Regions from separate parts of the Actinokineospora cianjurensis genome, predicted to be linked through region 1. Evidence: riboswitches for the same ligand, from Rfam matches in the RefSeq annotation. Region 1 holds a riboswitch; the other holds the start of a gene.
The links. Region 1 has a riboswitch for glycine ahead of gcvP (aminomethyl-transferring glycine dehydrogenase). Riboswitches for the same ligand answer to the same signal wherever they lie in the genome.
Positions count from the first base shown of each region.

Region 2: linked by a shared signal. The riboswitch ahead of gcvT (glycine cleavage system aminomethyltransferase GcvT) and the one ahead of gcvP (aminomethyl-transferring glycine dehydrogenase) in region 1 are both predicted to bind glycine.

Region 1 is NZ_RCDD01000002.1:1,097,360-1,101,870, forward strand. Features, by position in the region: gene gcvP (aminomethyl-transferring glycine dehydrogenase) at 1-2,191, opposite strand, end outside; glycine riboswitch at 2,377-2,479, opposite strand; gene CLV68_RS19390 (GNAT family N-acetyltransferase) at 2,558-3,337, shown strand; gene CLV68_RS19395 (MerR family transcriptional regulator) at 3,341-3,901, opposite strand; gene CLV68_RS19400 (bifunctional nuclease family protein) at 4,260-4,511, opposite strand, start outside.
Region 2 is NZ_RCDD01000001.1:3,195,084-3,199,594, forward strand. Features, by position in the region: gene CLV68_RS14335 (energy-coupling factor ABC transporter permease) at 32-730, shown strand; gene CLV68_RS14340 (PDGLE domain-containing protein) at 727-1,107, shown strand; gene cbiQ (cobalt ECF transporter T component CbiQ) at 1,104-1,856, shown strand; gene CLV68_RS14350 (energy-coupling factor ABC transporter ATP-binding protein) at 1,853-2,584, shown strand; glycine riboswitch at 2,616-2,708, shown strand; glycine riboswitch at 2,709-2,803, shown strand; gene gcvT (glycine cleavage system aminomethyltransferase GcvT) at 3,009-4,109, shown strand; gene gcvH (glycine cleavage system protein GcvH) at 4,131-4,508, shown strand.

The DNA of each region.
Region 1 (4,511 bases):
ACGGCGCCAGGTGCGCGCGCACGCCGATCGGGCCGACGCCGGGGCCGCCGCCGCCGTGCGGGATGCAGAACGTCTTGTGCAGGTTGAGGTGCGAGACGTCCGAGCCGAACTTGCCGTAGCGGGCGAGGCCGATGAGCGCGTTGAGGTTCGCGCCGTCGACGTAGACCTGGCCGCCCGCCTCGTGCACCAGGCCGCAGACCTCGCGCACGGTGTCCTCGTACACGCCGTGCGTGGACGGGTAGGTGATCATGATGGCGGCGAGGTCGGCGCTGTGCTCGGCGACCTTCTTGCGCAGGTCGTCCAGGTCGATGTTGCCCGAGTCGTCGCAGGCAACGACAACGACGCGCATGCCCGCCATGACCGCACTCGCGGCGTTGGTGCCATGTGCGCTGGACGGGATAAGACAGACGTCGCGCTCACCGTGGCCCTGGGACCGGTGGTAGGCGCGGATCGCCAGCAGACCCGCGAACTCGCCCTGGCTGCCCGCGTTCGGCTGGAGGCTGACCGCGTCGTAACCGGTCAGCTTCGCCAGCCAGTCCTCCAGGTCGGCGATGATCTTCAGGATGCCCCTGGCGTCCTCGACCGGCGCGAACGGGTGCAGGTCGGCGAAGGCGGGCCAGGTGATCGGCTCCATCTCCGCGGTCGCGTTGAGCTTCATCGTGCACGAGCCGAGCGGGATCATGCTGCGGTCGAGCGCTACGTCCTTGTCCGACAGCGCGCGCAGGTAGCGCAGCAGCGCGGTCTCGGAGCGGTGCGTCGAGAACACCGGGTGCGTCATGAACTCGCTGGTGCGCACCAGGTCGGCGGGCAGCGCGTCGCCGGTCTCGGCGTCGAGGGCGTCGATGTCGGCGCTGACCCCGAACGCCTTCCACACCAGGTCGACGTGCGCGCGGGTGGTGGTCTCGTCGGTCGCGATCCCGACGGTGTCAGCGTCGGCCAGGCGCAGGTTGACCCCTAGCCCGCGGGCAGCGGAAACGACCTCGGCGGCGCGACCGGGCACCTTGGCGGTGACGGTGTCGAAGAACGCGGCCCCGGCCACCTCGACCCCGCCGCGGCGCAGGCCCTCGGCGAGGACGGCGGCCATGCGGTGGGTGCGGGTCGCGATGGCGCGCAGGCCCTCGGGGCCGTGGTAGACCCCGTACATCGAGGCGACCACGGCGAGCAGCACCTGGGCGGTGCAGATGTTGGAGGTCGCCTTCTCGCGGCGGATGTGCTGCTCGCGGGTCTGCAGCGCCAGCCGGTAGGCGGGCTTGCCGTCGGCGTCGGTGCTGACGCCGACCAGGCGGCCGGGCAACTGCCGCTCCAGGCCCTTGCCGACGGCCATGTAGCCCGCGTGCGGACCACCGAAGCCCATCGGGACGCCGAAGCGCTGGGTGGTGCCCACGACCACGTCGGCGCCGATCTCGCCGGGTGCCTGCAGCAGGGTCAGCCCGAGCAGGTCGGCGGTGAAGGCGACCTTGGCGTCGCGGCCGTGCGCCTCGCGGGTCAGCTCGGCGAAGTCGCGGACCGCGCCGGAGGCACCGGGGTAGGAGAACAGCACGCCGAAGAAGTCCTCGACCGGCAGGCCCTCGGCCAGGTCGTGCACGACGACCTCGATGCCAAGCGGCTCGGCGCGGGTCTCGATGACCGCGATGGTCTGCGGGAAGGTGTCGGCGTCGACGACGAACCGGTTGGACTTGGAGCGGCCCGCGCGGCGCAGCAGCGTCATCGCCTCGGCCGCGGCGGTCGACTCGTCGAGCATGGACGCGTTGGCGGTGGGCAGCCCGGCCAGGTCGGCGACCATGGTCTGGAAGTTGAGCAGCGCCTCCAGGCGGCCCTGGCTGATCTCCGGCTGGTACGGGGTGTAGGCGGTGTACCAGGCGGGGCTCTCCAGCACGTTGCGCCGGATGACCGGCGGGGTGTGCGTGCCGTAGTAGCCCAGGCCGATCATCTGGGTGAGCGTGGCGTTCTGGGCGGCCAGGTCGCGCAGCTCGGCCAGCGCCTCGACCTCGGTGGCCGGGGCGGGCAGGTCGATGGCCAGGTCGCCCTCGCGGATGGACTCCGGCACCGCGTGCTGGGCCAGTTCCTCCAGCGACCCGACACCGACGACGTCGAGGATCCTGGCCAGCTCGGCGGGCCGGGGACCGACGTGGCGGTCGGCGAACGGGGTGCCGTGCTCGAGCGCGGCGAGCGGGATCCGGCCGGTCGTCATGGGTCTCCTCGGGGCGGTGCAGCAGGGGTCGGGCCTGGCACGGGCGGTCCGCCCGTGTGGCCCTCCCCCTCTGTCCGTGCCCGAAGGCGCCTGAGAGCTTCACCGCGGACCCGGGAGCGGGCGCGCGACTTGCACCTTCGGCGGGGCTCCCCGGTCGTGCCGGGTCGCCCGCTTTCCAGAGGCGTCTCACCCGCACGGTCCGTTTGCCTGAGAGGTTCCGGGGAGGAGTTGCTCCTTCGGCGCCGGTTCCGGTCTGGTGGACCGGCCGGACTCTCCCGCACGGGTTCAGCGACGCTCCCCGAGTCTAACCCGTCCGGGGTGCAATTCGATTGCGGCCGGGGTGCGGTTCGCGGTCGACTGCCGCACATGGGCTCCGACCTGGACATCGCGGCCGTGCGGGCCGTCCTCGACCGGCAACTGCGGCGCGACCTGGCACCCTCGGGTGTCCGGGCGAGTGCCGAGCGCGACGACCGGCTGAGCAGGCACGTCGGCGTCGGCCGGGACAGCTGGTCCGGGGTGGTGTGGTCGTCACTCGACCGGGCGTCCGCCGATCAGACCATCGCGGCCGCTGTGGCGTGGCTGCGGACGGTCGAGGGTCACGGCGAGTGGAAGCTCTACCACCACGACTCCCCCGCCGACCTGGGCGAGCGGCTGACCCGCGCCGGGCTGGTGGCGGGCTCGGTGGAGGCGGTGATGGTCGCCGAGACCGCGAGCGTGCCGGACTTCGCGCCGCCCGCGGGCGTGGAGCTGCTGGACGTGACCTCGGACGAGGACATCGATCGCGTGGTCCGGGTGCACGACGAGGCGTTCGGCGACGACCACAGCAGGCTCAGGGCGGAGATGCAGGCCGGGGTGGCGGAGGGCTCGATGGACGTGGTGCTGGCGGTGGCGGGCGACGAGGCGGTCAGCGCGGCGCGGACGAGCTATCACCCGGGCACCGACTTCGCGGGCCTCTGGGGCGGCGGCACGCTAGAACCATGGCGGGGACGTGGGATCTACCGGGCGCTGGTCAGTCACCGCGCCCGTAGGGCTCAACAGCGCGGGGTGCGCTACCTGCAGGTGGACGCGCTACCGACCAGCAGGCCCATCCTGGAACGGGTCGGCTTCACCTGCGTCGCGCTGACCACCCCGTACACGCTGCCCTGATGCCTAACCGGCGTTGCGGGCCTTGCGGCGCTGGGTGAGCTCGTCGTCGGCCGGGATCTCGACGCCGTCGGCGCGCTCGGCGGGGAACTCGTGGATGGTGCCGCTGATCTCGCGGATGGCGCCGCTGACCGCGATGCCGAACACGCCCTGGCCGCCCTGGAGCAGGTCGACGACCTCCTCGGGGGAGGTGCACTCGTAGACGGTGGTGCCGTCGCTGAACAGGGTGATCCTGGCCAGGTCGCGCACCCCGCGCCTGCGCAGGTGGTCGACCGCGACCCGGATGTTCTGCAGCGAGACCCCGGTGTCGAGCAGCCGCTTGACCACCTTCAGGACGAGCACGTCCTTGAACGAGTAGAGCCGCTGCGAGCCGGAGCCGTGCGCGCTGCGCACGGTGGGCACGACCAGTCCGGTGCGCGCCCAGTAGTCGAGCTGCCGGTAGGTGATCCCCGCGATCTGGCACGCGGCCGGACCCCGGTAGCCGACGAGCTCGTCGGGCAGCGAGGCGTCCGGGAACAGTTCGCCCTGCTCACCGGAGTCAGCCCCGGCGGGACCTTCCTCGAACACGCCTGCCTCCCCTCGTCCGGCCACCGATGGCCGGCGAACGAGACCGCCCGTTCCGCTCTGGGGAACCGTCGGCCGAGCGGCACACACGTGGGGTCGCGCGGTGGGTGGTAGCGGTACCGGCTGGCGGTACCCCTGCCTGCGACCTCAGCGTGTTTCGCTCGTCTGTGACGGTAAAACGGGCGCGCGAGGAGGTCAACGCGACGCGCGGGTCCATCGCGGTACTCGCTTGTTGGAGCACTGTCACACGGTCCCCCGAGTGCTCCCACCCGTCAAACCGGAGACCGGACGAGTGACCGCGACCTGCCAAGTCGGGGACGGTGCCGGGCGGGGATGAGGGGGTGGGTGGCGGGAGAGGGTGTTACGTATCGGCGCCGCGGAAGTCTTCGGGGGAGACGGAGTCGAGGAACTCGCGGAACTTCTCGACCTCGTCCTCCTGCTCGTCCGGGATGATCAGCCCGGCCTCCTGCAGCACCGAGTCCTCGGCGTGGATCGGCACGCCGACCCGCAGGGCGAGGGCGACCGAGTCGCTCGGGCGGGCGGAGACGCGGACGTCACCGTCGAAGACCAGTTCGGCGAAGAAGGTGCCCTCGCGCAGGTCGGTGATCCGCAC
Region 2 (4,511 bases), on a different contig from region 1:
CCCGCCCCGAGTCCCCGTGAGAGGTGCGCCGATGACCGGCTCGGTCGCCATGCACATGAGCGATGGGTTGCTCAACCCCACGACCTCGCTGCTGTTCGTCGGCGTCGCGGTCGTCGGCCTCGCGGTGGCCACCGCGAAGGCGCGGGGCGACCTCGACGACCGGACTGCTCCACTGGCCGGGTTGGTGGCCGCGTTCCTGTTCGCCACCCAGATGCTCAACTTCCCGGTGCTGCCCGGGGTCAGCGGGCACCTGCTCGGCGGCGCGCTCGCCGCGATCCTGGTCGGGCCGTGGGTCGGGGCGCTGTGCGTGTCGATCGTGCTGGTCGTGCAGGCGCTGGTGTTCGCCGACGGCGGGGTGACCGCGCTGGGCGCCAACGTCACCAACATGGCCCTGATCGGCACCGCGACCGGGTTCCTGGTGGCCACCGCGCTCAAGCGGTTCGCCACCGGCAGGGTCGGGCTGGTCGTGGTCGCGTTCGTCGCGGCCCTGGTCAACACCGTCGTCGCCTCGCTCGGGTTCGTGCTGGAGTTCGCGATCGGCGGCGACCCGGCGTTCAGCCTGGGCACCGTCGCGGCCACGGTGGTCGGCGTGCACTGCCTCATCGGCATCGGCGAGGGCGTGATCACCGCGCTCACCGTTGGCGCTGTCGCGGCCGTTCGACCCGACTTGGTCTACCTGCTGCGCGGCACTACCCGCCCGCTGGAGCTGCGTGAAGGGACCCCGGCGTGACCGCTAAGACCCGAGACACCACTAAGACCCGAGACACCGCCAAGACCCGCAATCTGCCTTTCCTGCTCGGGTTCCTCCTAGTCGCCCTCGTGCTCGCGGGCGCGGTGTCCTACCTGGCTGATTCCAATCCGGACGGTCTCGACCACGCGACCCTCAAGGGCTGCGAGGTAGTGGAGACCGCGGGCGGTGAGCAGCTACAGGGCTCCTGCATCGCTCAGAACGCCAAGGATCACCAGTTCGCTGGCAGCCCTCTGGCGGACTACGCGGTCGACGGCGGGGAGAACACCACCGGCCTCGCGGGCGTCATCGGTGTCGTAGTGACCGTCGTTGTCGCGGGTGGGTTCTTCTGGCTGCTGCGCAGGCGTCCCAAGGCGTGAGCGCGGGCCACGCACATCCGCTGCACCGGCCGGGGGACACCCCGGTCCACCGGCTCGCACCACAGGTCAAGGTGGTGGCCGCGGTCGCGGGGGTGCTCTGCGTGGTGGCGACGCCCCGCGAGCGGTTCTGGGCGTTCGGCCTCTACCTCGCCGTCCTCGCCGGGGTCTGGGTGATCGCCAGGATCCCGCCGGGGTGGTTGGCCACCCGGGCGCTGATCGAGCTGCCGTTCGTGGTCCTCGCGATCGCCTTCCCGTTCCTCGCGGGCGGTCCGACCGTCGAGTTCCTCGGGCTGCGGCTCTCCGAGCACGGTCTGCTGGCGGGCTGGAACATCGCCGTCAAGGGCACCCTCGGTGTGCTGGTGTCGCTCACCCTGGCCGCGACCACGACGCCGGGCGAGCTGATCGTCGGACTCCAGCGGCTGCGGGTGCCGACCATGGTCATCACCATCGCCACCCTCATGTTGCGCTACCTCGACGTGATCGCCGCCGAGGCCCGCAGGATGCGGATAGCCCGCATCTGCCGCGGGCACGACCCGCGCTTCCTCTGGCAGGTTGGTGCCACCGCGCGCGGTATCGGGACCTTGTTCATCCGCAGCTACGAGCGCGGGGAACGCGTGCACCTCGCGATGGTCTCCCGTGGCTGGACCGGGGCCATGCCCGACCAGGGACAGCCCGCTGGGCGCCGCACCTGGCTCGTAGGGTTCATCCCGACCGCCCTAGCCGCGGTCGTGCTAGGTATAGCGCTGTGACACCCCCCGCCCTCTTGGTCGAACGCCTCGCCTACGCCTACCCCGACGGCCACCAAGCCCTCTTCGGCGTGAACCTGCGGGTCGAGCAAGGGGAACGGGTCGCGGTCCTCGGACCGAATGGCGCCGGTAAGACCACCCTCGTGTTGCACCTCAACGGCGTGCTCACCGGACAGGGCAAGGTCGAGGTAACGGGGCTGGAAGTCAATAAACAGAATATGAAAGAAGTCCGGCGCAGGGTCGGAATCGTGTTCCAGGACCCCGACGACCAACTTTTCATGCCCACCGTTCGCGAAGACGTCGCCTTCGGTCCCGCGAACTTCGGGTTGCGCGGACCTGAACTCGACGCCCGGGTCAAGCGCGCGCTCGACGACGTCGGGATGGCCGAGCACGCGGACCGCTCGCCGCTGCACCTGTCCGGCGGGCAGCGCCGCCGGGTCGCCCTGGCCACGGTGCTCGCCTGCGACCCCGACGTGCTGGTTCTCGACGAACCCTCGGCCAACCTGGAGCCCCGCGCCCGCCGTGAGCTGGCCGAGGTGCTGCTCGGTCTCGGCCGGACCACGGTCATGGTCACCCACGACCTGCCCTACGCGTTGCAGTTGTGCCCGCGCTCGGTGCTCGTCGACGGGGGGGTCGTCGTCGCCGACGGCCCCACCCGCGACCTGCTCGCCGACGACGCCCTGCTCGCCAGGCACCGCCTCGAACTTCCTTTCGGGTTCCGGCTCGACTAGTGTCCGTGGCACAACCGCATATCGGGCCGTACGAGTGGGACCGGGAGAGCCCTCGATCTTGATCGAGGCACCGAAGGAGCAAACTCCCCGTCAATCTCTCAGGTAAAGCTACCGTTCCCACCAGGCCACTCTGGAAAGCAGACGCGATCTCGGCGTCTCACCCACGGTGCAAGCCGCGTTCGCGGCGAAGCTCTCAGGTGCCATGACAGAGGGGGAGTTCCAGCGCCGGATCCGCCCGTCCGGCGCGCTGCCAAGGAGCTCCCATGTCCCTCGTCCGCCGCACCCGCCACAGCGAACAGCCGCGCGGCTGTCCACAACCCCCACACTCATCCACAGCCCGTCCGGTCGTGCTGCAGCCCGCGCGCCCGGCGTGCCACGCTGCGAACAGCACTGTTCCCAGCGCGCCGAAGGAGACCCGACTTCCATGAGCACCCCCTCCCCGCTGCACTCGGTGCACGAGGCGCTCGGTGCCTCGTTCACCGATTTCGCAGGCTGGTCGATGCCCCTGCGCTACGGCAGCGAGCTCACCGAGCACAAGGCGGTCCGCACCGCCTCCGGCCTGTTCGACCTCAGCCACATGGGCGAGATCGAGCTGACCGGTCCGGAGGCGGCCCAGGCGCTGGACTTCGCGCTCGTCGGCAAGCTGTCCGCGGTCAAGCCGGGCAAGGCCCGCTACACGATGATCTGCGACGCCGAGGGCGGCGTGCTCGACGACCTGGTCGTCTACCGGCTGGCCGCCGACAAGTTCATGGTCGTTGCCAACGCCTCCAACGCCGCCACGGTGGCCGCCGCGCTGCGCGAGCGGGCCGACGGGTTCGCCGTCGAGGTCAACGACCGCTCCGCGGAGCTGGCGCTGATCGCGGTCCAGGGCCCGACCTCCACCGCCATCATCGGCTCGGTCACCGACGCCGACCTCGACGCGCTCGCCTACTACGCCAGCGTGCCCTCGGCCATCGGCGGCATCGACATCCTGCTCGCCCGCACCGGCTACACCGGCGAGGACGGCTTCGAGGTCTACGTGGACGGTGCCAAGGCACCCGAGGTGTGGCGGCTGCTCACCGAGGCCGGTCAGGAGCACGGGCTGCTGCCCGCCGGGCTCGCCTGCCGCGACACGCTGCGGCTGGAGGCGGGCATGCCGCTCTACGGCAACGAGCTCAGCGCCTCGTTCACCCCGTTCGACGCCGGTCTCGGCCGGGTCGTGAAGTTCGACAAGGCGGGCGGGTTCGTCGGCAAGGAGGCGCTGGAGCGCCGCCGCGACGCCGACGTGGAGACCAAGGTGCTGGTCGGCCTGGTCGGTTCCGGCAAGCGCGCCCCCCGACACGGGTACGCGGTGCTCGACGGTGCCGGGGCGCAGGTCGGTACGGTCACCAGCGGCGCGCTCTCGCCGACGCTCGGCCACCCGATCGCGATGGCCTACGTGCCGGTCGCGGTCAGCGAGCCGGGCACCGCGCTCACCGTGGACATCCGCGGCACCAGCGCGCCGGTCGAGGTCGTCAAGCTGCCCTTCTACCAGCGTCAAGCCTGAAACCTGGAGATCGAGAACCCAATGAGCAACCCGGAGAACCTCGGCTACACCACCGACCACGAGTGGGTCGACCTCGGCGACCCGGCCGCGGCGACGGTCGGGGTGACCAAGTACGCCGCCGACGCGCTCGGCGACGTGGTGTACGTGCAGCTGCCCGAGGTGGGCGCCACGCTGACCACCGGTGAGGCGTGCGGCGAGATCGAGTCCACCAAGTCCGTCTCCGACCTGTTCGCGCCCGCCGACGGCGTGGTCGTGGAGATCAACGAGGCGGTCGTGGACACCCCCGAGCTGGTCAACACCGACCCGTTCGGCGACGGCTGGCTCTTCCGCGTCCGCGTCGACGGCGAGCCCGAGCTGCTCGACGCCGCCGCGTACGCCGAGCACACCAAGGAGGGCTGATGG